3 regions of the Arthrobacter sp. zg-Y1171 genome follow, and region 1 is predicted to be linked to each of the others. Evidence: riboswitches for the same ligand, from Rfam matches in the RefSeq annotation. Region 1 holds a riboswitch; each other region holds the start of a gene.
What was found. A riboswitch is a leader RNA that binds a small molecule or an ion and turns the genes downstream of it on or off. The one in region 1 is predicted to bind S-adenosylmethionine.
Positions count from the first base shown of each region.

Region 2: another riboswitch for S-adenosylmethionine. It lies ahead of N2L00_RS05040 (bifunctional o-acetylhomoserine/o-acetylserine sulfhydrylase); the one in region 1 lies ahead of N2L00_RS00360 (cobalamin-independent methionine synthase II family protein).
Region 3: another riboswitch for S-adenosylmethionine. It lies ahead of N2L00_RS13185 (hypothetical protein); the one in region 1 lies ahead of N2L00_RS00360 (cobalamin-independent methionine synthase II family protein).

Region 1 covers NZ_CP104264.1:72,320-82,322, forward strand. Annotated here, with positions in the region: gene pgm (phosphoglucomutase (alpha-D-glucose-1,6-bisphosphate-dependent)) at 1-531, opposite strand, end outside; gene N2L00_RS00355 (hypothetical protein) at 649-999, shown strand; gene N2L00_RS00360 (cobalamin-independent methionine synthase II family protein) at 1,069-2,274, opposite strand; SAM riboswitch class IV at 2,294-2,417, opposite strand; gene N2L00_RS00365 (peptide MFS transporter) at 2,541-3,944, opposite strand; gene N2L00_RS00370 (MsnO8 family LLM class oxidoreductase) at 4,215-5,207, shown strand; gene N2L00_RS00375 (amidase) at 5,209-6,609, opposite strand; gene N2L00_RS00380 (rhodanese-like domain-containing protein) at 6,761-7,087, shown strand; gene pheA (prephenate dehydratase) at 7,084-8,064, shown strand; gene N2L00_RS00390 (DNA topoisomerase IB) at 8,115-9,089, shown strand; gene N2L00_RS00395 (hypothetical protein) at 9,185-9,442, shown strand; gene N2L00_RS00400 (diacylglycerol kinase family protein) at 9,489-10,003, opposite strand, start outside.
Region 2 covers NZ_CP104264.1:1,077,736-1,087,738, forward strand. Annotated here, with positions in the region: gene hutI (imidazolonepropionase) at 1-262, shown strand, start outside; gene N2L00_RS05015 (CPBP family intramembrane glutamic endopeptidase) at 350-1,138, shown strand; gene N2L00_RS05020 (glycoside hydrolase family 2 protein) at 1,186-2,994, shown strand; gene N2L00_RS05025 (alpha/beta fold hydrolase) at 3,150-3,827, opposite strand; gene N2L00_RS05030 (endonuclease domain-containing protein) at 4,092-5,033, opposite strand; gene N2L00_RS05035 (VOC family protein) at 5,550-6,200, opposite strand; SAM riboswitch class IV at 6,361-6,477, shown strand; gene N2L00_RS05040 (bifunctional o-acetylhomoserine/o-acetylserine sulfhydrylase) at 6,555-7,871, shown strand; gene N2L00_RS05045 (homoserine O-acetyltransferase) at 7,910-9,019, shown strand; gene N2L00_RS05050 (VOC family protein) at 9,025-9,804, opposite strand; gene N2L00_RS05055 (SRPBCC domain-containing protein) at 9,922-10,003, shown strand, end outside.
Region 3 covers NZ_CP104264.1:2,803,773-2,813,775, forward strand. Annotated here, with positions in the region: gene N2L00_RS13160 (SGNH/GDSL hydrolase family protein) at 1-364, shown strand, start outside; gene N2L00_RS13165 (FAD-binding oxidoreductase) at 407-1,789, opposite strand; gene N2L00_RS13170 (ATP-dependent DNA ligase) at 1,905-3,008, opposite strand; gene N2L00_RS13175 (alpha/beta hydrolase) at 3,019-3,570, opposite strand; gene N2L00_RS13180 (LLM class flavin-dependent oxidoreductase) at 3,645-4,664, shown strand; SAM riboswitch class IV at 5,219-5,351, shown strand; gene N2L00_RS13185 (hypothetical protein) at 5,367-5,771, shown strand; gene N2L00_RS13190 (VOC family protein) at 5,905-6,342, shown strand; gene N2L00_RS13195 (CPBP family intramembrane glutamic endopeptidase) at 6,408-7,172, opposite strand; gene N2L00_RS13200 (NAD(P)H-hydrate dehydratase) at 7,214-8,095, opposite strand; gene N2L00_RS13205 (histidine phosphatase family protein) at 8,076-8,816, opposite strand; gene N2L00_RS13210 (MFS transporter) at 8,855-10,003, opposite strand, start outside.

The DNA of each region.
Region 1 (10,003 bases):
CTGGTTGGCGCGGTCGGCAATCCAGTTGGTGATGTCCGATCCGGCGGGTCCGCCCGTGGGCGGGTTGTACTTGAAGCCGCCGTCCGCCGGAGGATTGTGCGACGGGGTGACCACAATGCCGTCAGCCTGGTCCGTGCGCGTGGAATTGTGCACCAGGATGGCATGGCTCACGGCCGGGGTGGGGGTGAATCCGTTGCGTGCGTCGATCTGCACATTGACGCCGTTGGCGGCCAGCACTTCCAAGGCGGTGTTCTGCGCCGGTTCGGACAGGGCATGCGTGTCCTTGCCCATGAACAGCGGCCCGGTGATGCCCGCCGAGGTGCGGTATTCCACGATGGCCTGGGTGATGGCCGCGATGTGCTGCTCATTGAAGGCGCCGTTGAGGGAGGAACCGCGGTGCCCGGAGGTGCCGAAGGCCACGCGCTGGGCAACGTTGGACGGATCCGGTACGACGTCGTAATAGGCGTCCAAGAGTGCGGTGAGATCTACAAGGTCGGAAGGTTCGGCGCGTTGGCCGGCACGATTAGACATACCCCTAAGCATGCCAAAGAAACGCAGTTGGCGGCAGACGCGCCGTACACGTAGAAACGCAGGGGCAGCCGTATGCTTCTAGCCGAAGCCGCGGGTGCGGCGGGGGGAAGGAAGCTGATGGCCACCTCGAGTAGTTCCGTGCTGCCGCATGGCGGCCTGCGCCGCGGCGCCCGGGCCATGATGGTTTTCTTCAACGTGCTCTACCTGTGCGCCGCACCGGTGTTCTGGTTTTTCTGGACGCAGCGCTCGGCGTTCGCACTACCGGCCTGGGCGGAAACCGCCGCGGGTTTTGCCAGCGGACCGTTGCCGGCGTTGGCCTTCGCGGCGGCCTGGGCCGCGGCGGGGATCCTCTTCGGGCGGGACCGGCGGCAGGCCGGAGCGGAGGCGTTCAATTCCGTCTGTGCACTGGGTGCCCTGGCGGCAGCAAGCGGCATGCTGGCGCTGGTCAGCGCCGGACTGGACGGCTAGGGCCCCGGGCACGGGTGAGGCGGGACGCCGGTCCCGCCCGCGGCACCCTCACGCAGATCAGTGGCCCTCCTACCAGAGCCGGGCGCTGGCCAGCCGGGCACCTTCTCCGAGCGTCTCCAGCTTGGCTGCCGCGATCTGCGGATGCACCCGGCCGCCCAGCCCGCAGTCGGTGGACGCAATGACGTTCTCGCGCCCCACCAGCCGGGCGAACCGTTCAATCCGGTCCGCCACCAGTTCCGGATGTTCCACCACGTTGGTGGCATGGGAGACCACGCCGGGAATGAGGACCTTCCCCTCCGGCAGCTTGGTATCCTCCCAGACCCGCCATTCGTGCTCATGCCGGACGTTGCCTGCCTCGAAGCTGTAGCCGCCGGCGTTAATCTGCAGCAGGGTGTCCACCAGGTGGCGGAACTCGATGTCCGTAGTGTGCGGCCCGTGCCAGGAACCCCAGCACAGGTGGAATCGGACCTGTTCCTCGGGCAGGCCGCGCAGGGCATAGTTCAGGGCCTCGACGCGGATCTGCGTGAACTTGAGGTAGTCGGCCACCGAAGGCTCGGGGTTGATCTGGTCCCAGTTCTCGGCAATGGACGGATCATCGATCTGGACGATCAGCCCGGCGTCCACGATGGCAAGGTATTCCTCCCGCATGGCATCCGCGCAGGCGTAGATGAACTCCTCCTCCGTCGCGTAGTACTCGTTGGCAATCCGCGAACAGGAGCCGGGGGAGAGTGAGGCGAGGAAACCCTCGGACAAACCTGCCTCGGCCAGACCGGACTTGAGGTTGGCAATGTCGCTGGCCACGGCGTCGTACCCCGTGTATTCCACCGGACCCGTGACCTTGGGAAAGACCTTCTGCGCCCCGGTGGTGATGCCGGAGGTTGGGTCGGTGTAGGCATCGGCGAAGCGCTGCCGGTCGCGGCGGTCCCCGAAACTGGTGAGGACAACGTTTCCGGGCTCGGAGCGGTGCGGTTCCATGTTCCAGATCCCCGTCTCGGCAACGCTCAGGCCGCCAAGCCGGGCAAACGAGTAGGACCACCAGGCCCCGTAGTCGACGTCCGCGGACATCGCATGCCCGTATTCGCCGTCGTTGGGGATATCGATACCCGCCTGGCGCTGGCGCCGCACGAGGTCGGCGACGGCGGCCTGCAGCAGTTCGGCGTAGCCTTCCGTATCCGCGGGGTCGGTTTCCCGGGCCGCGTTCGCGGCAATCAGTTCAGGGGTCCGGGGGAGCGAACCGGCGTGCGTGGTCAAAATACGGTCAGTGCTTTTGCGCATGGCAGTGATCCTTAAGGAATCGGTGCTCTTGCCCGCACCGGATGCCCAAGGGGCGGTGCAGGCCGCTTCGTCATCCGAACCACCCGTGAAGCATGGGGTTGGTGCACGGCCAAGTCGGAGCTTGGCGGCCGTGTCTCCTGAAGCTGGGACCCATCCTAACCACGCCGCAGGGATGCAGCCAAGCATGTGACGGGACGGCAAAAAGGACGGCGGCACCGGAAAGTTCCGGTGCCGCCGTCCTTAGTGAAACGCTTGGTGCCTGCCTGCTAGCGCACGCCGCCCATGAGCTTCTTGATCGACGGTGTCGCCACAGCCAGGGCGATGCCCAGGATGATTGCGGTGACGCCGCTGAAGGTGAAGTAGCTGACCTCAGTTGCGGGATCGTAGAACTGTGCCAGCCAGCCTGCCAGGGTGGTGCCCAGGGAGACGGACAGGAAGAACAGGGCCACCATCTGGGTCCGGAAGATTTCCGGAGCCAGCTTGGTTGCCACGGACAGGCCAATCGGGGAGATGAACAGCTCCGCGAACGTGAACAGGAGCAGGATGCCGACGATCGCCAGCAGCGGGGTGCTGTTGGCGCCGCCGCCGGAGAACGGAATGAACGCCAGGAACGCCAGGCCCATCACTGCCAGGCCCAGGGCGAACTTCAGCGGTGAGGACGGCTGGCGGTCGCCCAGCTTGGTCCAGACGGCGGCAAACACTGCAGCGAAGATGATGATGAAGATCGGGTTGATCGACTGGACCCAGCTCGGCGGCATTTCCCACCCGAAGATGTGCCGGTCCAGGGAGGTGTCGGCGTACAGGGCCACCACGGTGAACTGCTGCTGGAACAGCGCCCAGAAAGCGGCACTGGCGATGAACAGCGGCATGAAGGAGTAAACACGCCGGCGTTCGAGCCTGTCCACCTTCGGACTGCGCAGGATGATGATGAAGTACGCGATGGAGGCCAGGATGGCGACCGTGGCCATGACCACTGCCAGGTTCTCCGCCTTGAGCAGGCCGAAGGCGGCGGCCAGGGCGACGATGACCACGACTGCGGCAACGACGATGCCCATGGGGAGGTACTTCTTGCGCGGCAGCGGGTTGGTGACCTCGTGGGCTGCCTTGGGCAGGTACTTGCGGGTCATGCCGTACTGGACCAGGCCGATGGCCATGCCGATAGCGGCCAGGCCGAAGCCGTAGTGGAAGCCAAGGCGGACCTGGAGGAGGCCGGTCAGGAGCGGGCCGACGAGGGCGCCGAGGTTGATGCCCATGTAGAAGAGGGAGAAACCGGCGTCGCGTCGTTCGTCCTTCTCCTCGTACAGGGTGCCCACCAGGGAGGTCGCGTTGGCCTTGACGCCGCCGGAACCCAGGGCAATCAGGATCAGGCCGGCGGCCAGTCCCACGGAACCGGGGAGCACAGCCAGGGAAATGTGGCCGAGGACCACGATCGCGGCGGAGTAGAACAGCACCCGCTCCGAGCCGAACACGCGGTCGGCGAGCCAGGCACCGACGATGGTGGAAAGGTACACGCCACCGCCGTAGGCGCCGACCAGGGAGACGGCAATGGCTTCGTCGATGCCGAGGCCGCCGTCGGTGGTGCTGTAGTACATGTAGTACAGCAGGATGCCCTGCATGCCGTAGAAGGAGAATCGCTCCCACAGCTCAACGCTGAAGAGGTTGGCCAACATCCGGGGATGGCCGAAGAAGGTTTTACGCGCTTCTTGTACGCCTGAGGTACTGGGGGTATGGCTCACGAGGTTAATATTCCCACTCCCTCCCGGGGGTCAAGCAGGCCGAACTGAAAGAATCCGCCGGAGACTAGGCAGCTTTCCCGGTGAGCTATGTCGAAGGTCACATGAAAAAAGGATGATTTTGCCCGCGTTACATGCATACCTGCCTGCATGACGCGCGGATTTGCACGTCTGCGACGGAATTCCCTAAGCAGGCAGGGGGTTGGCATGGGTATGCCAAGCCTCAGCGTTCCCGTCTCGATCCTTGACCGTGCCAACTCCCGCGAAGGGTTTCCCGAGCCGGAGGCGTTTAATGCAGTGCTTGAACGCGCCGAATCGGCAGACCGGCTGGGCTACCGGCGCTTTTGGGTTGCCGAGCACCATGCCGTGGCCGGAATTGCCGGCTCGGCACCCGCCGTCCTGATGGCCGCCCTGGCGGCACGCACCAACAGCATCCGGATCGGCTCCGGCGGCGTGATGCTGCCGAACCACCAGCCGCTGGTCGTGGCCGAGCAGGCGGCGACGCTGCAGGCCCTGTATCCCGGCCGGATTGATCTTGGCCTGGGCCGTTCCCTCGGTTTCACTCCGGCGGTGCGGAAGGCACTGCGGGCAGGACCGGCCGAGGCGGAGGAATTCGAAGGGCAGTTGGCGGAACTGCTCGCTTATCTCGACGGCACCGCGCCGATCACCGCCCGCCCGCAGGACCGCGGCCGGACCCCGGTGTTTGTGCTTGCCACCGGAGCGGGAGTGGACATAGCAGCACGCGCCGGCCTCGGCGTCGTCCTGGGCGGCCCGGCGCTGTTCCGGCAGAACAGTGCCGGGCAGACAGGTGCACTGGAGCGGTACCGCTCCGCCTTCCGCCCCTCGGACCGTTTTCCCCGGCCCTACGTGCTGGCGGCAGTCAACATCGCCGCGGCCGGGAGTGAAGAAGAGGCACGGGAACTGCTGCTGCCCGAGGCACATGCCCTGGCCGATTCCCGGACCAAGGGGGTGTTCCCCGCCCTGTCAGCAGCTCACCGCGCCGCCGAACTGTCCGGACGGCAGCAGGACCTGGTCCGCGCCACCCTCGAGACCTCTGTCTACGGGACACCGGAACAGGTGCACGGCAGGCTCGAGGACCTGGTGGCTTCCTCCGGTGCGGACGAGCTGCTCGTTACCGGCGGCGCCTTCAATGTCGAGGGACAGCGGGAATCCGACCGGCTGCTGGCAGGCCTCTTCTAGGTCAATAGCCCAGTTGGGCCGCCACGGCCAGCAGATCCGCTTCCGCACCGGGCCGCCCGATCAGCTGGATCCCCATGGGCAGTCCGTCCGCGGTATCCAGCACCGGCAGGGTAATCGCGGGAAGCCCGCAGACATTCACCATGGAGGTGAAGGGGGAGTACCGGCATTGCCTTGCGTAATCCTCGTCCGCCCGGTCACCGGCGCCGGCATCGCCGCTGGCGTACCAGCCGAGGGGCCGCGGCGGCATTGCCAGGGTAGGCGTCAGGATCATGTCGTAGGCGCTGTACTGCCGGATGGTCTCGGCCTCGAAGACGCGGAGGACGTCGACGGCGGACACCAGGTCCGCGGCACTGCGCTGAAGGGCGCGCTGACGCATGACGGCGGCCAGGTCGGTCAGCCGTTCTTCCCCGCCCGGTGCCAGGACGGCGGTGGCCAGCCCGGCCGTCCACACCACCTGGAACGCGTCCGGATACCGTTCGTCATAAACCAGGTCCGTGTCCAGCAGGTCGTGGCCGGCGCCGGTCAGGGCCGCGATACCGGCGTCGAGCGCCTGTACCGCCTCGGGATCAAGCCGGATCTCCAATCCGGATTCGAAGGGTGAACGGGTGCTGATCCCGATCCGGAACCTGCCCTCGGCCCGCAGTGCGGCCTCGAGGAAGGTTCCGGCGGCGGGGGCCGCGCTGGTGGCGCGGTAATTGGGTTCGTCGACCATCGCATCCAGCAGCAGTGCCGCATCCGCTGCATTCCGGGCCAGCGGGCCGGCCACCACGAACTGCCCCAGGTCCTGCTGCCCCGAGCCGGCCGGGATCCGCCCGCGGTTGGGCTTCAGGCCCACCAGTCCGGTGGCCGCCGCAGGGATGCGTACCGAGCCGCCGCCGTCGGTGCCCGGCGCAAAGGGAATCAACCCGGCGGCGACTGCGGCTGCGCTGCCGCCGGAGGATCCTCCGGGGCTGAGCCGCTGGTCGCGCGGGTTCCGCGCCGGCGGACCCACCCGGTTTTCGCTGTAGCTGCTGAGCCCGAATTCGGGGACCTGGGTCTTGCCGAGGCTGATCGCCCCGGCCCGGCGAAGGACGGCCGGCAGGGCCGCGTCCTCCCGGGCTGTCCACGGGTCCAGGGCCGTGCTGCCCATGGTGGTGCGCACGCCGGCCACATCGGTGAGGTCCTTGTGCGCCAGCGGCATTCCGTGCAGCAGGCCCAGTTCGCCGCCCCGGGCACGGTGTGCGTCCGCGGCCCGCGCCTCGGCGACGGCGAGTTCCGGCGTCGGCGTGAGGAAGGCACCCAATGCCGGGTTGAGCTCTTCGATGCGCCGCAGGTAGTGGTCCGTGGCTTCCTCCGCGCCGAGCCCGCCGGAGGCCAGGGCATCCCGGAGTTCGACGGCGGTCATCTCGTGGGGAGCGGGCATTGCGAGCCTTTCGGTGCGGGCGGCGTCCGGGCGTTTATTCTCTCGGACCGCGTCCCACTATAGGCTGGACAAAACGGCACCGTACGGCGGGCCCGGGCGTGCCCGGAAGCGTGGTGCGGGGCGACATTTCCGTTCGACAGTGAGGGCAGCAATGAGTGAGATGCAGAGCGTAACCGTAGACACCATTCCCGAGGGCGCGAAGATCCTCGACGTACGGGAAGACTACGAGTGGGAGGCCGGCCACGTTGACGGCGCCCTCCACATCCCGCTCGACCGGCTGCCCGAGGCCCTGGACGATCTGGACCCGGACCAGGACCTTGCCGTCATCTGCCGCACCGGCGGCCGCAGCGCCCGGGCCACCCAGTGGCTGGAAGCCAACGGCTACTCCGCCGTCAACGTCAACGGCGGGATGGGTGCCTGGCTCGAGGCGGGGAAGCCCATGGTTTCCGACAACGGGCAGGAACCGACCGTTAAATGACGCATGCCGCCGACACCCAGGCCGCCCCGCATCACCGCGGTCCGCTGGGGGAAACCGTGGTTTATGCCTACCTCGGGCCGGAGGGCACCTTCACGGAGGCTGCACTGCTGACCATTCCGGGCGCTCGGGACGCCATCCGCATTCCGGCGCCCAGCGTGAATTCCGCACTGGAAATGGTCCGCTCCGGGCAGGCCACCGCTGCAGTCGTGCCGATTGAAAACTCGGTGGAGGGCGGTGTCAGTGCCACCCTCGATGCGCTGTCCGCCGGTGCCTCGCTGCGGATCCTGAGGGAAATCCTGGTCCCCATCACCTTTGTCCTGGCGGTGCGGCCGGGGGTGGCCCTGGCGGACATCCGCACGGTTTCCACGCACACCCATGCCTGGGCGCAGTGCCGGGAATGGGCTGCGGGAAATATTCCCGCAGCGGAATACTTGCCCGCTTCCTCAACGGCAGCGGCAGCAGTAGGACTGAGCGAAGCCGATCCGTCCTTCGACGCGGCGATCTGCGCACCGCTGGTGGCGCAGCGGCTGGGGCTGGAAGTTCTGGCGGCGGACATCGGCGATGTCCGCGATGCCGTCACCCGATTCGTGATGATCAGCCAGCCCGGCCTGCTCCCCGAACCAACCGGCTCCGACAAGACCACCCTCGTAGTTCCCCTGCCGGAGGACCACCCGGGTGCCCTGATGGAAATCCTCGAGCAGTTCTCCACCCGCGGGGTGAACCTGAGCCGGATCGAGTCCCGTCCCACGGGTATGTTCCTCGGTGACTATTTCTTCAGCATCGACGCCGACGGCCACGTGGCGGATGCCCGGATGGCGGATGCATTGAAGGGCCTGCACCGGATCAGTCCGGAACTGCGTTTCCTGGGCTCCTATCCGCGGGCGGACCACCGCGAGTCGGAAATACCCCGGCACACCAGCGACGAGGCGTTCCGGGCCGCTGACATTTGGTTCGAGTCCCTGCTGAACGGATACTAGGGCTGGAAGCTGCGGCCGAACCGTTCCGCGGCGGGTGAAAGGGACGCACCATGGGCCGACTGCGGCGAAGCAACTGCGAACATCCCGGCTACTCCCGCCGGCGCTGGGGCAAGGGATTCAGTTACCGGGATGTCCGCGGAAACGTCATCACCGACCGCACGGTCGTGGCGCGGATCCGCTCGCTGGCCATTCCGCCGGCCTGGACGGATGTCTGGATCAGCCCGTACGCCAACGGCCACATCCAGGCGACGGGAACCGACGCCGCCGGACGTAAGCAGTACATGTACCACCCGCAGTGGCGTGAAATGAAGGACCGGGAGAAATTCGACCGCGCCCTGGCGTTCGCCCAGTCCCTTCCGGCGGCCCGCCGCCTGATCACCAAGCACCTGCGCGCCGAAGGCTGCGGCTCGGAACGCGCCCTGGCCGCGGCCCTGCGGATTGTCGACGCCGGCGCGCTGCGCGTGGGCGGCGCCCGGTACGCGGACGCCAACGGGTCCTACGGCACCACCACCCTGCGGATCGAGCACGTGCGGCTGGACGGAACCGAAGTGCGTTTCGACTTCCCCGGCAAGAGCGGCCAGGAGTGGCACACCTCCATCAAGGACGCCGACCTCGCGGCGGCCCTCGAACCGATGCTCCGCCGCCCGGACGCGGACACGGCCCTGGCCTACCTCGGCGCGGACGGCGCCTGGCACAGCGTCGATGCCGCCCAGCTCAATGCTTTCCTGAGGGAGGTCACGGGCGGAGAATTCAGCGCCAAGGACTTCCGCACCTGGCAGGCCACGGTGGTGGCGGCCATGTCCCTGGCCCGGATGGCGCCGGCAGCCGCTACCAACCGGGCGAAGCAGAAGGCCGTGGCAGCAACTGCACGCGACGTGGCGGAGCACCTGGGCAACACCCCGGCAATCGCCCGCAAGTCCTACATTGATCCCCGGGTGGTGGACCGTTTCTTCGACGGCCAGGTCATCCCCGTGACGGGGTTCTCCGCCTCGGAGACCGCAACCCGGAACATGCTCGAGAATTAACCGGGTTTCCGCCGGGACCGGCAATAAGTATGCTGATGGAAGGCGCGCGCAGTATTGGCGCACTGGACAACCACCCCAAGAAGGAAGGTGCCGGCATGAGCGAGTACCCGAACGAACAAGAGCAGCTCAAGGACCCGAAGCCCAGCGGTGTTTCCACCAATGACGATAACTACCGCGGCGATGTCGGCGACCAGGGCAACGACATCCGCTTTGCCGAGGAAGAGGCACTGATCCGCGAGCAGTCCTCCCCCAGCGAGGACGAAGGCGAGTACACCGACAAAGACGGTGCCAGGACGGACAAGGGCCGCGAAGGCGGTTACACCGACTCCGAGGGCACCCAGGACGGCAAGTAACGCCTTCCCCCGAAACGGCGCTGCACCCACCGGTGCGGCGCCGTTTTTATGCCTCCGGCGGCAGGACGGGCGAGGGCGGCACCCGGACCAGCAGGGCGCCGGCATCCACCTCCACCGCGATGGTGGTGGCCGGACCGGTCAGGTCGCCGTCGAGCTGGGTCTGCGTGGGTTCCGCGACGGTCACCGTGACTTTCCGGACCCGGTGGTGGCGGATCACCGGCAGGTCCTTGGGGTAGCGCGTCATCACTTTGCCTGCCACCCAGGCCCAGCCCAGGACGCTGCGCGGGCTGATGATGACGACGTCCAGCAGTCCGTCATCCACCACGGCGTCGGGAATGAAATCGATGCCGGCGGGCAGGCGTCCGGTATTGGCCACCAGCACGCTGTGCACGTTCTGTGACTGCGCCGGACCGTCGTCCAGGCTGACGGTCATCCGCGTGCGCCTCCCCGGCAGCAGCCGGACGCCGGCTTCACTGTAGGCCAGCCAGCCCACCCGCTTCTTGAGTTCATCCCGGGTAGCGGCGATCACCTGGGCATCCAGGCCGATCCCGCCCATCACCA
Region 2 (10,003 bases), 1.0 Mb from region 1:
TTTCTGCGTGGCCACCGCCGTGCTCCAGATGGGACTGACCGTGCAGGAAGCCGTCCGGGCCGCCACTTACGGCGGCGCCCTGGCACTGCGGGTGCACACCGGGTCCGACCGGGACGGTGCCCGGGCTGTCGGCTCGCTCGCCGTCGGACACCGTGCCGACCTGCAGCTGCTCAACGCGCCCTCAGCTGCCCATCTGGCGTATCGGCCCGGCATGCCGCTGACCGGCATGGTGTTTCGAGCCGGGGTGCCGGTGCGCCGCTGAGCGGGGCCGCGGGGCATGGTCCAGGTTCGATACGAGAGTCGGTAAGCCCGCCTCCTGCATGCCGATGTGTCCGGCACAATGGTGTCCATGCGCGCTGCCTTCCCCTCCGCCCCCGCCGAATCCCTGGATCCGCGAGCCCGCCGGATGCTGGTGTTCGAAATCCTGATTGTGCTGGGGCTTTCGCTCGGCAGGTCCGGGGTCTATGCCGTCGTCGAACTCATTGAGAAAGCCACCCAGGCACCGTTGGGCGACCAGACCACCACCTTGAATCCCGTCCTTGATGATCGGCCGTACTTCGACCTGGTGTACCAGCTGCTGGGGATCTTCTTCTCCCTGCTGCCCGTGGCGCTGGTCCTGTTCCTGCTGACCGAACCCGGGAAATCCGCGTTCCGCCGGATCGGGTTCACGTTTGCCCGGCCGCTTCGCGACTTTGCGTTGGGGGTGGCTCTGGCAGCGGTCATCGGTATCGGGACGCTTGGCGTTTACGCCGCCGGACGGGCACTGGGCATCACCACCGCCATTGTTCCGGCAGCCCTGGACACCTACTGGTGGACGCTGCCGGTGCTGATCCTCTCTGCCATGCGGCATGCCGTGCTCGAGGAAGTCATTGTGGTGGGCTATCTGTTCCTGCGGCTGCGGCAACTGGGCTGGGGGACGCCGGCGATCATCCTCACCAGCGCCCTGATCCGGGCCAGCTACCACCTCTACCAGGGGATCGGCCCAGGCATCGGGAACTTCCTGATGGGCCTGCTCTTCGGCTACGTCTACACCAGGACGCGGCGGGTGATGCCGCTGGTGATTGCGCATGCGCTGGTGGACATTGCCGGGTTTGTCGGGTTCGCCTTGTTCGGTTCTGCCATCGGGATCGGCGACTAGACGGGCACCGCGACTCCGCCGGCACATAGGATGGCCCGGTGACACTGATGACCCGCTGGGGTGCAGCCCTGGACCCCGAATCCGTCCTGCCGGAATACCCCCGACCCCAGCTGGCCCGCGACAGCTACCTCAATCTCAACGGCTACTGGCAGTACGCCATCACCGGCGCCCGCCGGGAGCAGCCGCCACGGGACGGGGACTGGGACGGGGACATCCTGGTGCCGTTCTCACCAGAGGCGCCGCTCTCCGGCGTGAACCGGCACCTCCAGCCGCAGCAGCTGCTCTGGTACCGGCGGACCGTGACCCTGCCGGAGGGCTTTGCGGGGGAGCGGGTACTGCTGCACTTCGGCGCCGTGGACTCCAGCTGCCGGGTCAAGGTCAACGGCATTCCCGAGGGCGGGCATGACGGCGGCTACCTGCCGTTCTCCCTGGACATCACCGACGCGCTGGCTGCGGGTCCGGACGGCGGTTCCCCCGGGGCCGAGCACGAAATCGTGGTCCGGGTCCGGGACCTGAGCAACACCGGTTCCGCCAGCCGCGGCAAGCAGACCCTGGACCGCGGCGGCATCTGGTACACGGCGCAGTCCGGGATCTGGCAGACGGTCTGGCTGGAAGCGGTGCCGCAGGCGAGCATTTCCCGCCTGGTCCTCGTGCCGGACCTGGACTCGGTGACCGCCACGGTGCTGGTCGACGACGTCCGGTCCGCCCCGGACAGCGCTGACCTGCAGGCGGAAGTCACCGTATCCGCGGGCGGGCAGCAGGTGGCGGCCGCCGTCGTCGTTCCCGGAAACCCGGTGCGGATCCCGATTCCGGATCCGCACCTCTGGACCCCGGAGGATCCGTTCCTGTACGACGTCGCCGTGCGGCTGCTCACCGCTGGGAAGGAAGCGGACCGCGTGCGCAGCTACACGGCGCTGCGGACCGTCGGCACGGGGCCCGACGACGCCGGGCACCTGCGGCTGCTGCTGAACGGGCGGCCGTATTTCCACGCGGGCCTGCTGGACCAGGGGTACTGGCCGGACGGGCTGTACACCGCGCCGTCGGACGAGGCCCTGGCCTCCGACATCCGTGCGGCGAAGGACCTGGGCTTCAACATGCTGCGCAAGCACATCAAGATCGAGCCGCTGCGCTGGTACTACCATGCCGACCGGCTCGGCATCCTCGTCTGGCAGGACCTGGTCAACGGCGGCACGTCCTACAAGCACGCCGTGGTCACTGCCCCCGCGGTGGGTGCGGCGCACCGGGCCGACGGCGACTATGCCGCCTTCGGGCGTGCCGACGAGCAGGGCAGGGAACAGTTCCTGGCCGAACTGCACGGCACGGTGGAGCTGCTGGGCAACAGCCCGTCGATCGTGGTGTGGGTGCCGTTCAATGAAGGGTGGGGCCAGTTCGATGCCAATGCCGTCGCCGACCTGCTGCGGGGCCTCGATCCGACCCGGACCATCGACCATGCCAGCGGCTGGCATGACCAGGGCGGGGGAGACCTCAAGAGCGTGCACGTCTACTTTGTGCCGTTCCGGCTGCGGAAGGGCTGGCTGGCCGGGGGCCGTGCAGTGGTGCTGTCCGAATACGGCGGGTACAGCCTGCGGATCCCCGGGCACACCTTCAACGACAAGGAGTTCGGCTACCGGCGGTTCCGGTCCCGGCGTGCCCTGGCCCGCGCCTACGAGCGGCTGCACCGGCGGCAGATTGAACCTGCGGTGGCCCGGGGGCTTGCCGCCACGGTCTACACCCAGCTCACCGACGTCGAGGACGAGGTCAACGGGCTGTTGACCTATGACCGCCGGGTGGTGAAGCTCGACGCCGAGCTGGTGCGGGGACTCAATGCGAGGCTTCGTCGGGCTGCCGGGGGCTGACCCGTGCTGCTTGCCTTCGGGATCCGCTCAGTCCCTGCACTTTGTCCGGATCCCCGCAGATTGTCCGGATCCCCGCACCGCGCGGAGCAGGGATTGCCACAAACCGCAGGGATCTGGACAACCCGGAGGGAATCAGCGGCGCCGGGAACGGGGGTTCAGCGATCCACCCAGCCACCCAGGACCCGCCGGAAGGTTTCCGGCTGTTCGATCCAGGGGTAGTGGCCGCAGTCCTCAAGGACTGTGAGACGAGCACCAAGAGCTTTGGCGTAGGCACGGACGGGGTCAACACCGGACAGAATGTCATGCGTGCCGCCTACAACCAAGGTGGGCGGCCGGAGTGATTCGGTGATGCTCCGGGCGGCATCCAGGGGGATGTTGTTGAACCAGGCTGAGGCCGCCGCTAGAGACATTGCTCCAACTGTGGAGTGGTGCTTCGTGCCTGCCGTCCACTTGGCGTATCCGGCCGGGGCTTCCAGTACTAAGGCGCGTTGGAACTCACTTTCATTTGCCGGCTCTTCCGCCGCCATTGATGCCAGGGCAGCGTCGACCAAGGGTGTTGCCCTTCGCGCGGCAATGACGGGGCCGTCGTGATCGGCCCCGGTCAACCATGCGGCTGCGGGTGTCACCAGAGCCATCGACCGGACACGTTCCGGATACTGCGCCGACACGGCGAGAGCCAGTCGGGTCCCAGCAGAATGCGCGAGGATGTCGAAGGTGTGGAGGTCGAGTGCATCAGCGACAGCAAGGACGTCCGCAGCGTCACGCCACCATCCCTGGGACAAGCCTCCGGTGGCCGGGGTTCCCCTCGGGTGGAGGATTGCCAACGAACGCACGGTGTCGAGCCCGGCTAGATCGTCCAGGTACGCGGGGTCCCTGCACGGTCCGCCCGGAAGTACCAAAAGGGGAGGTTTTTCATCCGATTGATTGAGCTGCACAGATATCTGCGCACCGTCCGGTGCGGCAATGGTCCTCATTTTGACCAAAATAGCACCGTGTAAAGCGCCGTTGCGCCCAATCCCCGCAGATTGTCCGGATCCCCGCACCGCGCGGAGCAGGGATTGCCACAAACCGCAGGGATCTGGACAACCCGGAGGGAATCAGCGGCGCCGGGAACGGGGGAGACCAGCGCGGACCAAGCGCTGTACCAAGGACTCAGGGTGCTGGGGCTCTCTTGAGATGTCGTCCCAGGACCAGCGTATAAAACTGACCCCCGTTGCGCGGATGGCATCTTCGCGCCGTTTCTCCTGACGCAGTGTGTCCCACGAAGGGGCAAGGGCTGCATCGCCCCGACCGTATTTCACCGCGCCGTCGAACTCCCCGACGAGCCTCTGCTCGCGCCAATAAAAGTCGACCCGATAGCGGCCGGCGGAGGTGTTGAATTGTTGCTGGAGCTCGGGCGGAAGGAAGCGGTGCCTGTGAATGGCGGCCCGGGAATAGGACTCGCCCGCCGACTCGGAGCGTGGATCGGCGAAGTCGATGACCTGTCGAGCCCGCAGCCGCTTTACTTGACTGGGCAGGTTCCCGGCTGTTTTCCGCAGATGGTCCTTTCCCAGGGGAGGCAAACCACGAACGGGATCCGGCCGCAGCATGTGGTCCATGGCGGGAACCGCGTGCTCGAAAGGGAGATAGGCAGCCATGTCTAGAACGGTCTGGGCCCGGGACGTCAGGGGCACCTCTTCCAAGGCAGTGATCGGTTCGAGCAACTGGCGCTCCACCCATCGGAGTCCGCCGCGACGCTGGCCGTGAGTGGGAGGTGCGGCCAACAGCAGCACCTCAGCAGAGTGTCCAATGACCGGCAGCCCCCACATGACCGCAGCAGATTGCTGGATAAGGATGCGCTGACCGTGTCCCTGTTCCACAGCAGCCCGAATCCGGACGCGTTGCTGTTCCCAAGGGGAAAGATGCTGCCACTCATCCGCCTGCATGTAGACACCTGTACGGAGGCGGATCAGCTGACCGGCCCGGCAGCTCGAGGCTAAGGAACGACGGTCAGTACCGTGGGCTTCAGCATCGGCTGTAAAGATGAGCTCCGGATCCATGGGCTCAAAGATGGATGGGTAACAGCGGACCCGCGAGGGTAAGCCTCCCTATTGTGGACAACCCTCTGGTACCTCGGCCTGGAGAAGCCCTGCGGTTTGTCGCGATCCCTGCGGTTTGTGACAATTCCTGCGCCGCGCGGTGCAGGAATCCGGACAGACCGCAGGGATCCGGACAGGCTGCGGGGACAGGCCGCGGGGATCCGGACATACCGCAGGGATCCGGACAGGCTGCGGGGACAGGCTGCGGGGACATACCGCAGGGACCCGGACGCAGCGCAGGGATCCGGACACAGCGCAGGGACGGACCGCGGGGATCCGGACAGACCGCAGGGATCCGGACAGGCTGCGGGGACAGGCGGCGGGGATCCGGACAGACCGCAGGGATCCGGACAGGCTGCGGGGACAGACCGCAGGGATCCGGACAGGCTGCGGGGACAGGCCGCGGGGATCCGGACACGCCGGACAGACCACGGGGATCCGGCAGGAAAACCCCGAACCGGCAGCAGAAACCCAGTGCTAGATCTCGACAGGACCGTTCGCCGTGTCGAAGGTGACGGACATGATGCCCGGTGTACCCGCCGGAGCAATCCACGTGACATCCACGTTCTCCAGCGGCTTCTCCACGGGATGGCCCAGCCAGTCGGTGACGCGTGCAGCGGAGCCGGCAATGGTCAGGGACTTCAGCTTCACCGAACCGGGCATCCCGGGAATGGCGTTGGAGGGGTGCAGCTCGTCGGTGCCGTCGTCCCAGCGGAGCAGATAGGGAACCTGCGGATCGGCGATCAATCCGTTGATGCCGATCTGCCGCCAGGTCAGCTCCTGGCCGTCGGGGAACTTGCGGTTGCCCGGCACGGAGGCCCGGCCGAGGCGTTCCTCGAAGGGGGAGAGATCGTCAACGGCAACACACCAGCCCATCCATCCGCCGCCGCATTCGGAGCGCTGGCGCACGGCCTGGCCGAACGGAGCCTTGTCCGACGCCGGGTGGTTCAGGACCTCCACCACCTCGACGTACTGGTTGTTGGCCAGGGGCAGGATCATATTGCGGGTACCGAATCGGGGGTGGACGCCACCCTTCACGTAATCGGCGCCGAGAGCAGCAGCAATCCTCTCGGTGGTGGCCAAAAGACCGTCGGATTCACAGGCATAAGAAACATGGTCCAAGCGCATGCGGCCCATTGTGGCACGTTGTGATACGCGTCTCGACCAAGGGAAGCCTAAGTGCGGAATGTTCCCGGCCGCAGCTCGGAATTACGGCGAAAAAGCGCCGATATTTCACGGTGCGTCACAGAGGTTGCGCGACGGCGGCATATCGGTTTCCATGGGTGCAGGTCATGAGTGCCAGCAGATAGCCCCGGCTTGCTGGCCGGCAACCCTCCAACCGCGGTGGGGTGCCCCGGGTGAAGACCTGGCCGTACGCCAAACGGGCGTCCGGCAAGCGCGGGTCCCACGACCCCACCGGACATCCGGCGTACCCGGATGCACCCCGGCGGCGTTGTGCGGCCCCTGGTTTGAGGGAGCATCATGAGTGCAGATTGGTCATTTGAAACCCGCCAGATCCATGTAGGCCAGGAGCCCGACGCCGTCACCGGTGCCCGAGCCCTGCCGATCTACCAGACGACATCCTTCGTTTTTCCGAGTGCAGAGGCCGCCGCGAACCGGTTTGCCCTGGCCGAACTGGAACCGATCTACACCCGGATCGGCAACCCTACCCAGGAAGCGGTGGAAAACCGGATCGCTTCCCTTGAGGGCGGCGTCGGCGCCCTGCTGCTCGCGTCCGGGCAGGCGGCCGAAACCTTCGCGCTGCTGAACCTGGCGCAGGCCGGTGACCATGTGGTCGCCAGCCCCAGCCTCTACGGCGGCACCTACAACCTGCTGAAGCACACCCTGAAGCGGTTCGGCATTGAAACCACCTTCGTGCAGGACCCGGACAACCTGGACCACTGGCGCGATGCCGTCCGGCCCAATACCAAGGCCTTCTTCGGCGAGGTGGTCTCCAACCCCCGGCAGGATGTCCTGGACCTGGAAGGCATCAGCGCCGTGGCCCATGAGGCGGGCGTGCCGCTGATCGTGGACAACACGCTGTCGACGCCGTACCTCATCCGTCCGATCGAATGGGGAGCCGACATTGTGGTCCACTCGGCCACGAAGTACCTCGGCGGGCACGGGACGGCCATTGCCGGCGTCATCGTCGATTCGGGCAACTTCGACTTCGCCGCGGACCCGGAGAAGTTCCCCGGGTTCAACACCCCGGACGAAAGCTACAACGGGCTCGTCTACGCCCGGGACCTGGGCGTCAACGGGGCCCTCGGAGCGAACCTGGCCTTCATCCTGAAGGCGAGGGTGCAGCTGCTGCGGGACCTCGGGTCCGCGGTGTCGCCGTTCAACGCGTTCCTGATTGCCCAGGGACTGGAAACGCTGAGCCTGCGGGTGGAGCGGCACGTATCCAACGCCGTCGCCGTAGCGAACTGGCTCGAAGGCCACGACGACGTCGTGTCGGTTGCGTATGCGGGCCTGGAGTCCAGCCCGTGGTTTGCGCGCGGCCGCAAATACGGGCCGCGCGGCACCGGCGCCATTGTCTCCTTCGAGATCGAGGGCGGCGTCGACGCCGGCAAGCGCTTTGTGGACGGACTGGAGCTGCACTCGCACGTGGCCAATGTTGGAGACGTCCGTTCCCTGGTGATCCACCCGGCGTCGACGACCCACAGCCAACTGGGGGCCGAAGCGCAGCTGGCCGCAGGGGTCAGCCCGGGGCTGGTGCGGCTCTCGGTGGGCATCGAGCACATCGACGACATCCTCGCGGACCTTGACGCGGGGTTCCGGGCCGCCAAGGGAGCATAGCGACTGTGTCCCGGCATCCGGCACCCCGGCACGAGCCGCTGACGGTGCCCCCGCTGCGGCACCCCGCCGATGGGGTGCTGCAGTACGCCGCCATCGGCGGACTGGAGCTGGAAACCGGCGGGTACCTGCCCGACGTCGTCCTGGCCTACGAGACGTGGGGGCAGCTGGACCCGGACGCCGGCAACGCCGTGCTGATTCCGCATGCGCTGACCGGCAGCACCCACGTAGCCCGCGGGAGCAGCACCGAACCGGGCTGGTGGGAGGAGCTTGTGGGCCCGGGCCGGACCGTGGACACTAACCGGTACTTCGTGGTCTCGGTCAACATGCTGGGCGGGTGCTACGGCTCCACCGGGCCTGCCTCGCCGGACCCGGACGGATTGGCCTGGGGCTCACGGTTTCCGTTTGTCACCATCCGGGATTCGGTCCGGGCGGAGGCCCGGCTGGCGGACCGGCTCGGCATTGCCCGGTGGCATGCCGTGCTGGGCGGTTCGCTCGGGGGAGCGCGGGCGCTGGAATGGGCGGTGACCGAACCGGACCGGGTGCTGCACTGCGGGGTAATCGCAGCCACCGCAGCCAGCACGGCCGAGCAGATCGCGTTTGCCCAGGCGCAGCTGGCCGCTATCCGGCTGGATCCGGATTTCAACGGCGGGGACTATTACAACGGCATTCCTCCGCTGGCCGGGCTCGGCCTGGCCCGCCGCATTGCGCACATTACCTACCGGTCCGAACCGGAACTGGAATACCGGTTCGGGCGCAGTTCCCAGGCTTCCGAGGACCCCTTCGGCGCCGCCTCCCCGGCAGGAAGGGGCCGGTACTCCGTGGAGAGCTACCTGGACCACCAGGCCCGAAAACTGGCCGACCGGTTTGATGCCAACAGCTACCTGGTGCTCACCGAAGCCCTGGTCAGCCACGACGTCGCCCGGGGCCGGGGAACCCTGCGCGCGGCGCTCGCAGGCACGACGGCGGACTTCTTCATTGCCGCGGTGGAATCGGACCGGCTCTACTTTCCCCAGCAGTCGGCGGATCTGGCAGCGGCCCTGCCCCGGGGAACGCAGGTCCATCTCATTCGGGCGCCCATCGGGCATGACGGGTTCCTGACCAGCGTCCGGGAGATTTCCGGTGCCTTGAAGCGGGAGGTGTTCGGGTAGGACGCTTAGGCGTCCGGGGCCTCCATCAGCCAAAACGCTGCTCCGGTGGGGTCGGCCAGCTGGACCATCCGGCCGAAGTCCGAATCCTCGGGCACACTCAGCACCGATCCGCCCAGCTGCTCCGCCTGCTCGGCCGCGGCGTCGATATCGGCATGGCCGAAGTAGATCTCCCAGTGTGAGGGGATGTCCTCCGGCAGTTCAGCGGCGGCATCCATCACCCCGGCCACCGGGCGGCCGTTGCTCTGCAGCGTGGTGTAGCGGAACTCGTCCGTGTCTGAGAGGACCTCCGTTTCCCAGCCGAACACGTTCCGGTAAAACGCCAGGGCCGCCGGATAGTCATTGGTCATGAGCTCGTACCAGACCGGTGCCCGGGTCTCATCGATCCGCGCGAATCCCCGGTGGGTGTCCGGCTGCCAGACACCGATGGCCGCTCCGGTGGGGTCGCCGAGCACCGCCGCCGTGCCCTGGTCCAGGGCACGCGCCGGGTCCAGCATCACCTGTCCTCCGGCGGCGGCAGCGGAACCGGCTGTGGCGCCGGCGTTGTCAGAGGCAAGGTACACCGTCCAGAAATCCGGGAACGTGTTCTCCGGCGGTTTCTGCATCATGCCGGCCACCACGTCTCCGTTGTGCCGGAAGTGGAGGTAATGACCGGATTCCCTGCCCAGGTCCACGGCGTCCCAGCCGAGCAGCCCGGCGTAGAACTCCCGGGCCCGGGCAGGATCGGAGGAGGCCAGATCCGCCCAGCAGGGGGAACCGGAAGGGAAACGTTCGGGTGCAGCAGGCATGGCGGGCCCTTTTCCGGAGGAACGGCAGGGGATATCCGCAGTTATACCAACCCCGTTCGGCGGACAACAGGGGCCTACCCCTTGCCCGCCGCGGCAATTCATGGGAGAACATTCCCCATGGCAGATCGGATCTCGCTTTCCGGCCGGGCGCAGTGCACCCCGGAGGTTCTCTGGCACGTGCTCGTTGATAACCGGGCGT
Region 3 (10,003 bases), 690 kb from region 1:
TGCCAGTATTGCCGAGGCGGCGCCACGGGCCACCCTGGTGGTTACCGGATACCCGCATCTGTTCGAAGCCGGCGCTCCGGGACCGCTCAGTGCCGAGGCACAGGCCCTGTTCAATGGCGGCACCGACGCCCTGAATGCCGTCATCGCCGCGCAGGTTCCCGAAGACGGCGTGTTTGTGGACGTGGTGGACGAGTTTGCCGGGCACGGTGTCGGTTCCGCCGATTCGTGGATCATCTTCGACACTGCAAGCCCGTACAACCTGCACCCCACGGAGACGGGTTACCGGGAGGGCTACACCGCGGCCATCCTCGAGGACGCAGGCAGCGAGTTCGGGGTCGGCTGCCGGCGAGGGCACCATCGGTAGCGCCACCTTCCGTACGGGTCGACCCAGCCACAGAAACCGTTCTCAGGAGGCCGGCAGCGGAACCGCGTGGCCGAACCGGAAGAGGTTCTGCGGATCGTAGGCGGCCTTGGCCGCCTGCAGCCGTCCGAAAACCTCCGGATCCCACGCAGGCTGGGCGCCCGCCTCCGTGCGTGCCGGTCCGCTGAGGTTGACCAGCGCACCCGCAGTGTAGGGGCCGACGACGACGTCGAGCAGATCCAGGGCCGCTGCTGTGGCGTCCGCAGCCGGCGGGACGTTGAGTCCCACGGAGTAGAGGTTGAAGCCTGCCTGCCGGCCGGACACCGCATCCTCGAACGGAGGATCCAGAGCCAGGGATCCGCCCATCAACCGGATTTCCGTCATCATCAGCGGAGTATGCGATCCCGGCCCCACCTGGCCCAGCAAACCGGCCGCCAGTTCATCGGGCAGCTCGGCCAGCAGGGTCCCGCGGTCCAGGCCGGGCACCGGTTCGTCCGGATCCATGTGGATGCTGCCTACTGCCCCGTAGTCCATCGGCCCGGCCGTATCCATGAAGGGCGCGGATACATGCCGCATGGGTTCCAGCAGCGTGTCGCCCTCTTCCCGGCTGCCGAACACCGCGAACCGCAGGTGCACCGGTGCGGTACCGCGCAGTTCCTCGGGAAGGAACGGGACATCCGGCAGGTGCAGGAAGGCCAGGGACGCTGAAACATCCGTCGGCAGCTGGGGTGTCCAGGCTCGGAACGCAGCCAGCACCTCCGGACCGGCATCTTCCGGGTACATGATGCCGCCGCCGTAAAACTCCCGGAACGGGGTCAACCCGAGCGTCATGGACGTGATGACGCCGAAATTGCCCTTGCCGCCGCGCAGCGCCGCAAACAACCCGGCGTCTTCGGCGCTGCCTCCTTCGAGGTGCCTCAGGCTGCCGTCGGAAGTCACAACATCGATAGCCTGCACATGGTCGCTGGCGAATCCCAGCGCCCGGCCCATCAGCGGCAGCCCTCCGCCGGACGCGTAGCCCACCACTCCCACGGTTCCGGAGGAGCCGTGGGGGCCCGTAAGCCCGAGCAGCACTGTCTCCTCCAGCACGGAGCGCCAGCGGACGCCGGCACCCACGGTGACCGTGCCGGCGTCGGGGTCCACCGCCAGGTCCTGCAGCCGGGAGGTGTTGATCAGCAGGCCCTCGTCCATCACGGCGGCAGCACCGTGGCCGGTCGCCTGCATCCCGACAGGAATACCGCGCTCAGCTGCCCAGCGGACGGCATTCTGTACATCCTCGACGGCGGCTGCCCCGAGCACGGCATCGGGACGCTGGATCACCGAGGGGTTGAAGCCGGCGGTGTCGACGGCGTACCCCGGTTCCCCGGGACTGTTCAGCGGGCCGTGGACTACGTTGCGGAGGGTTTCGAGGTCGGCTGCCTGGATCATCTTTGGCTCCTTGTGGGCGGGTGTCCGCGGCCGCCGGGCCCGCGGACCGGAGATGCCGCCAAAAAATGCTAGGCACCGAAGTGCTTCCCTGCCTAGCCCCGCCGGACAATTTCCGCTAGCTTCCGAGCACCTCCGCCAGATCGAACTTCACCGGTTCCTCCAACTGCTCATAAGTGCAGGATTCGGGCGTGCGGTCCAGCCGCCAGCGGGAAAACTGGGCCACATGGCGGAACCGCTCGCCCTCCATGTGGTCGTAGCGCACCTCCACCACCCGTTCCGGGCGCAGCGGCACGAAAGAGAAGTCCTTTTTCCCGCTCCATCGGCTGCCCTCGGAGTTGCGCGGGGTGCGTGTCCCCTTCTCCTGCTCCCCCTCGGCCCACGGGTGTCCGTCCTCGACGGCGACCAGCGGCTGGAGTTCCTCGAACAGTTCCCGGCGGCGGTCCATCGGGAAGGAACTTGCCGCCCCCACGTTCACCAGCACGCCGTCGTCGTTGTAGAGCCCCAGCAGCAGGGAGCCGATCAGATCGGGGCCGGACTTGTGCACCCGGTAGCCGATCAGATCGGGGCCGGACTTGTGCACCCGGTAGCCGGCGAGCACGCAGTCCGCCGTGCGTTCGTGCTTGAGCTTGGCCATGGTGCGCTTGTTCGGCGCGTAGGGTCCGGCCAGGGGTTTGGCCACCACGCCGTCCAGGCCCGCACCTTCAAAACGGCCGAACCAGTCCTGCGCCCGGTCGGCGTCGTCGGTGGCGGCGGTGACGGACACCGGTGCCTGCGCCGTTTTCAACGCCTGCACCAGGGCCTCCCGGCGTTCGGAGAAGGGCCGGTTCCGGTAGTCGACGTCGCCCAGGGCCAGCAGGTCGAAGGCCACGAACCGGGCCGGAGTTTCCTCCGCGAGCAGCTTCACCCGGCTGGCGGCGGGATGGATCCGCTGCTGCAGCAGTTCGAAGTCCAGCCGTTTGCCGTCCGGAGCCACCATGACGATCTCGCCGTCCAGCACGCACCGCTCCGGCAGGTTCGCTTTAAGTGCTTCCACGAGTTCGGGGAAATACCGCGTCATCGGCTTTTCGTTCCGGGAGCCGATCTCGACGTCGTCGCCGTCCCGGAAAATGATGGACCGGAATCCGTCCCATTTGGGTTCGTACAGGTAGTCCCCGCGGGGCAGGGCGCTGACGGATTTGGCCAGCATCGGCGCAACCGGGGGCATCACTGGAAGGTCCATGTGCCCATTCTTATCCGATTGCGGCCGGTTCCCCCAGCCCTGCGGTGAAGGCCGTGAGCAGGTCGCGGCCCTGCTCCCAGTAGCCCACCCCGCTCTTTTCGTTGATGTGGGCGAGCTCGCCGGCGTTGATAACGGGCAGTTTCCAGGCCGCAGCGATGCTTTGGGCGGACGGCAGCGCACAGTACGGATCGCTCTCGCTGGCAATCAGGAGGCCGGGCACTGGCAGTTCCTGCATCCGCGGATTCCGGAACGTTTCCGCGGCCTGCGGAAACGAGGCGGCAACGGGATCCGGCGGGCTGACCAGGAACACTCCGCGGGCGCCGTCGGGGTTTCGATGCAGCCACTCCACCGCGGCCAGGCAGCCCAGGCTGTGGGCCACGAGGACCGTCTGCCCCTTCTGCGCGCCGGCGGCCCGGTCCAGCGCCGCCATCCAGTCCTGAAGCTCGGGTTCATCCCACGACGACGGCGCGATGCGGGTGACGTCCGGCAGCTCCGCTTCCCAGCGGCTCTGCCACTGCTCCGGCGGTGAGCCCTGATAGCCCGGGACCATGGTGATGTGCATGAGGGCTGTTTCCTTTCGCTGGTTCGGCGCAGGTGACCGGGAATACTGCCGACGCTTCCGGCGCTGGAGCTTCTATGAAGAAAATAGGATTCCTGTCCTTCGGACATTACCGGAATGCTGTGGGGTCGATGACTCCCAGTGCGCAGGACGCAATACTGCAGCAGATTGAGCTGACGGTCGCCGCCGAGGAAATCGGCGTCGACGGCGCGTATATGCGGGTGCACCACTTTGCCCCGCAGTTCTCCGCCCCCTTCCCCATGCTCGCCGCCATGGCCGCGCGGACCAGCAGGATCGAGCTGGGCACGGGAGTGATCGACATGCGCTACATGAATCCGCTGGCGATGGCAGAAGACGCCGCAGTGGCGGACCTGATCAGCGGCGGCAGGCTGCAGCTCGGCATCAGCCGGGGATCCCCCGAGCCCGCCCTGCGCGGTTATGAGTCCTTCGGCTACGTTCCCGGCCCGGATTCCTCCGACGCCGACATGGCCCGGCAGCACACCGAAGTGTTCCGTGCCGCCATTGCCGGCGCAGGAGTGGCGCAGGCCGATCCGGCCATGACCGGCAGCACCGGAGCCATGGCCATTGACCCGCTGTCCCCCGGACTGCCGGAGCGGATCTGGTGGGGGTCCGGGACCCGGGCCACCGCCAAGTGGACCGGTGAGCAGGGCATGAACCTGATGAGCTCCACGCTCCTGACCGAGGACACCGGGATGCCGTTCGACCAGCTGCAGGCCGAGCAGATTGCGGTGTACCGGAAGGCCTGGGCCGACGCCGGACACCAGGGCACCCCGCGGGTGTCCGTCAGCCGCAGCATCATTCCGCTGGTGACCGGGCAGGACCGGCACTACTTCGGGCTGCGCGCACAGGCCGAAGGACGGGACCAGGTGGGCCACCTCGACGGCGGATTGGCCCGGTTCGGGAAGAGCTACATCGGTGAACCGGACGTCATTGCTGCCGAATTGGCCGCGGATGCTGCGGTGCAGGAAGCCGACACTGTCCTGGTGACCGTGCCGAACCAGCTGGGCGTGGAGTACAACGCGCATTTGCTGGAGAGCATCGTCAAGCTTGTGGCGCCGGGGGCCGGCTGGCGGTAAGTCTCGTCTTGCCCGGGTCCAGCCGGGTCCAGCCGGGTCCGCCGGGTCCGCCCCCTGCGGGGCTGGAACGGCGGCAACGAAATTCCCCGCTCGCAGAGCTCGCGGGAAATATTAAAGCCGCCTTCCTCCAGCCCCTCCGGTGGCGGCGCGTGGTGTCCAGCACCTTCCGGGGCGGGCTGGGCCCAGCTCCTCCGGTGGCGGTTATAGGTGCCGGAGCGCCTTCCTCCAGGCCCTCCGGCCACGGGCAGCGTCCCAACCAGGACGCGGCCTGCGTACATCTTCGACTGGGAGGGACGGGCGTCGCCCCCGAGGTCCTCGCGCCGACGGAAGGCGAGGTGCGTAGGCGCCGGACGGACCGGGTTAGGCGGCTTTAATAATCCTTGCGAGCTCTGCGAGCAGGGATTTTCGTTGCCGCCGTTCCTGTCCGCCCGGCGCACCCACCGGAACGTACCCCCATCGGTCCGCCCCGGCGCACCCCAACGGAACCCTCGAACGGCATCCCGAAAACGGTCCACTGTCGAAATGTCAGTGGCCTCCGCTAGAGTAGTTTTCAGCTTCACGAGATGTGGCCTTCGCCCGGTTTACCGGGCACAAAAGCTCCGACTGGCCCCACACCAACCCCATTGTTCGGCGGGTGGTTCGGATGACGAAGCGGCCTGCGTCATTCGTCGCAGGCAAGGACAACCTGCAAAGGAACCCACTGTGAGCATCTCCAGTGTCAGCAAATCCGGTCTCAGCAACTGCAGCGGCTTCGCCCCCGGGCACAACATCCATTGGATCCACAGCCGCCGCCTCGAGGGCTGGGAACAGTGGTCGGACGTCGAAGTCACGGCGGATCCGCAGCTGGACCTCATCTATCTGGTGTCCGAAGGTACCCAGCACCTGATGTGGTTCCACAATGTTCCGGCTGTCGCCACCGCGCTCGCGGCCGCCGTCGATACCCCGCAGTGGTGCCGGCACTATTCCACACTGATGGTGCCGGGCGGGTTTGATTCCGATGCCCGGAGTTCTTTTTTCTACTTGGCCCGGCCGGAGCGGGTCGTTCCCTGCAACGGCTCCCTGGTTCGGGCCCCGGAAACTGAGCGGATCGAAAAGGCCGGCTCCTAGCTGCCGCTCCGTCTCGGGACCCGTACGGATTCCGAGACGGTGCAGCCGCGTGCGAGGAGCTGGGCAGGCCCGAACGTCCGCGGCCCGCCGCTACGCGCGACCCCGGAGCGGCCGCGAACCTACGCTGGGCGCCATGGCATACAACATACAAATCTGTGTGGACTGCACCCATGCCCTCAACCAAGCGGATTGGTGGGCCGAAACCCTCAAATGGGCCAGGGAACCCACCGACCAGGAGGTCCTCCAATCCGCCCTGGACCAGGGCCTTGCCTCACCGACGGACGTAGTGGAACACCACGGCGTCCGGGTCTGGGGGGATGTCGCGGCCATTTGCCCGCCCGACCAGGTGGGCCGCCGCGGGCGGCTGCGCATCCTGTTCCAGACGGTGCCGGAACCCAAGACAGTCAAGGACCGGATCCACCTCGACGTGATTCTGGATGACATGGCCAAGGAGGAAGCACGCCCCAGGCTGGAACAGCGGGGAGCCACCTTCCTTTATGAAGCCAGCCAGGGGCCGCAATCCTGGTACACCATGGCCGACCCGGAAGGGAACGAATTCTGCATCGGTTGACGACGCCGGGACTCACCCTTGTACAGAAGGCGGACGCTGGGACGCGGCAGCTACGCAGGCAGCAGCTACTGCTGCAACAGCTCCGGCGGCACGCTGTAGAGGAGGATGACACCCAGCAGGTTTTTCGCGGCGTGCACACCGTAGGAAAGCATGAAGTTGTTTCCGGCCCAGACGTAGATGCCTACGAGGGTGGCGCCCATCGCCAGGTAGGGCATCAGCACCGGCAGGGTCAGGGATTCCTTGCCCACAATGTGGATGGAGGCGAATAACAGGACCGACAGGATGCAGCATCCCCAGAGGTTCCAGTACCGGCTGAGCTTGCCGATCAGCAGGTGGCGGAAAATGTACTCCTCGACAAAGGGCGCCAGCACCACCAGCAGCGGCACCACCAGCCACGGCGATACGGACCCCACAAATCCCTCGACGGCTTCCTGGTTCACCGCCGTTTCGACCTGCCCGCTCAGCAACGCCCCGATCATGGTGACAATGAGCATGACGAGGACGCCGGCCGGAATCAGGGACAGGGACAGCACCGGCCGGGTAGCCAGAATCTTCGTTTCCCGCACCACGTAGGGCCGGGCCGCGAGGAAAGCCAGGAGGCCTGCGACCCCGTAAAACGCCAGGTTCAGGACGTAGGCGGCTGCAACCGGATCCGGAACCAGCATCACCAGGACAGGCATAACGAGTCCAGGCGCAAAGCTCAGGACCAGCAGGAACACCACGTAGAAACCTGCTGCCACGGCGTCACGGCGGGTGAAACGGTAGGAAAGCCACGGAATGTGGGCCGCAGGTCGCCCCGGAGGGCCGGTCCGGTATTCGTTCGCTGTCATTACCTCAGGATATGGGCCGTTCCGCCGGGATACAGCCCTCGCTAGCTCAACTCCGCGATCACCGGCGGCATGGCCTCGAGCAGCTCCCGCGCCAGGAAGCTGAGCGGTCCCCGCGAGGCGGAGAGCCGGTCCCCGCTCACCGCGTGCAGATAGGTGCCCCAGCACGCTGCCTGTTCCGGCGTCGCACCGCGGGCAAGGAACCCGCCCACCGCACCGGCAAGGACATCCCCGGACCCGGAGGTACCCAGGCCCGAGTTCCCGGCCGGCACTTCCCAGCTCCTTCCGTCAGGAGCGGTAATGACGTTGTGCGCGCTGACCACCGCCCGGTATTTCCGTGCCACCTCCAGGGAGGCTTTCGGCAGGTCCAGGGAGTCTTCGTCGGCATCCTCGTCCTCGAGGAGGCGCAGGATTTCAGCACCGTTCGGGGTCAGGACCAGCCGGCCGGCCAGGGTGTCGTAAAGTTCCGGCAGCCCGGGCAGCACTCCGAGGGCAAAGGCGTCCAGTACCACCTGTGTCTTTTCCCCGAGCAGCGGAACCACTGAACGCAGGAGCGCTGCGGCCTGCTCGGCGTCGTCCAGGCCGGGGCCGATCACTACTGCCGACGCCGTCGAAAGATCGGATTCGAGCCGCTTGCCGGCCGCCGCGCCGTCAATCCCGCCGTCTTCCTCCGGCAGTCCCACCACCCCGGATTCGGGGATGGCCACGGCGACGGCGATCGCCGCCGATTCCGCCAACCCCATGGTCAGGCGGCCGGCGCCGACCCGCAGTCCGGCAAGCCCGGTCAGCATCACCGCTCCCGGGGTGCTGCGCGCTCCGCCGATCACCAGCACGGTGCCGCGGTCCTCCTTGCCGGAGGCCTCGGTGGAAAGCCGCCAGCCGCGCAGCAGTGCGGGGGTAACAAGCTCAACGGGGGTGGATGTCATCGGTTTCTCCTGCATGTTCGGTTACCGGTGCTCCGCTGTCCTGCAGGTGGAGCACGCTGTTGAAGGTGTGTAGTTTCCAGAGCCCGGTGCCGGTGGGGCGCACCAGCCGGGTCACGGAGCCGTTCCGCACGCTGTTGGCGGCGGCGGTGTCCAGCAGTTCCTGCTCGCTGATCCGTTCCAGCACGTAACGGATCAGCAGGATCACGGCGTCGTGGCAAACCACCGCCACACGCTTGCCGTCTTCCTCGTCGTCGAGGTCCCGGAACACCGACCGCAGCCGCAGCGCGACGTCGGCCCAGGACTCGCCGCCCGGCGGACGGTAGGCGAATTTCCCCAGCCAGGACCGGCGTTCGGCTTCCCCGGGGAAACGCGCCGCGACGCCGGCGGAGGTCAACAGATCCAGGATCCCGAGTTCCCGGTCCCGCAGGCGCTCGTCAATCCGCATGCCACCGGTGAGGCCGGCCAGCCCCGCCAGTTCGGCCGTCTGCCGGGCCCGCAGGTAGGGCGAACACCAGACGGACTCGGGCAGCTCTTCGGCGGGAAGCCCGGCAATCCAGCGGCCAAGCGCTGCCGCCTGCTGCTCGCCGTCGGAGCTGAGCGGGACATCGGGGTCCCGCCAGGGAAGGTCGATACGTTCGGCGCCCTCGCGGCCTGCGCGGGTAGCGGCCACGTTGCCGGCGGATTCACCGTGGCGGACCAGAATCAGTTCAGTTGCACCCATGCTCCGACTCTACCCGCCGGTCTCCGGAGGCCAAGGGCTCAGGTACCGGAGCGGGTATCCACCCTGCCGCCGTTGCGCACCGTGAACGTCAGCAGCAGGGCGACGGCGGCAAAGGCCGCAAGCAGCATCAGGCCCACGAAATAGCTGCGGTTCGCCGGATCATAGGTTGCCCCCATAACCAGCGGAGGGAAGTAGCCGCCGAGCCCGCCGGCGGCGGCAATAATCCCGCCGACGGTGCCCACGTCCTGCGCCGGAGCGGCACGGCCCACCCAGGCGAACACTCCGCCGGTGCCCAGCCCCAGGAACAAGGCCATCAGGATGAACGCCGTACCGTAGACCTCCTCCTCCTCCGGCCGGAGGGCAACAATAACGGCCAGGACTGCCGTGCCGGCAAAGGAAGCGAGCGTGACCAGTTTCGGCCCGACCTTGTCCGCGATGGTGCCGCCGATCGGCCGGGCGATGACGGCGGCCACGGCGAAGCCTGCGGTCCTGGTTCCTGCCGCGGTCGCATCGTAATCGTAGACATTGCCCAGATAGGTGGGCAGGTAGTTGGAGAACGCCACAAACGCACCGAACACCACGCCGTACAGGAAGCACAGCTGCCAGGTGACGCGCAGGGTGAAGGCGTGGGTGATCTTCGGCAGCACCGGTTCCGTGGGCCTTGACCAGGCCGGGGATTCGCGCAGGATCAGCCAGCTCAGCACTGCCATGGCCGCGACGACGACGGCGATGGTGATGTGGGTGCCCATGTAGCCGACGGCGGCCACCAGCCGCGGGGTGAAGAACGCCGACACGGCCGTCCCCACCATGCCGGCCCCGAACACCCCGGTGGCGAAGCCCTTCCGGCTGCGTTCGTACCAGGCGGAGCAGAAGGGGATGCCGATCGCGAAGACGGTCCCGGCGATGCCGAGGAAGAACGCGATGACCACCAGGAAGGGGAAGTTGCCCTGCTGGCCGACGATTCCGGTGAGCAGTACCAGCGGGGCCGTCACTCCCAGGATCACGGTGAACATGACGCGGCCGCCGTAGCGGTCCGTCAGGGCGCCGACGGGGATCCGGGCCACCGAGCCGACCAGGATCGGCATGGCCACAAGGACCGAGGTTTGTCCGGCACCCAGGTCCATGTCTGCGGCGTAGCGGCTGGAGAGCGGTCCGATGATCGTCCAGGCCCAGAACCCCACTGTGGA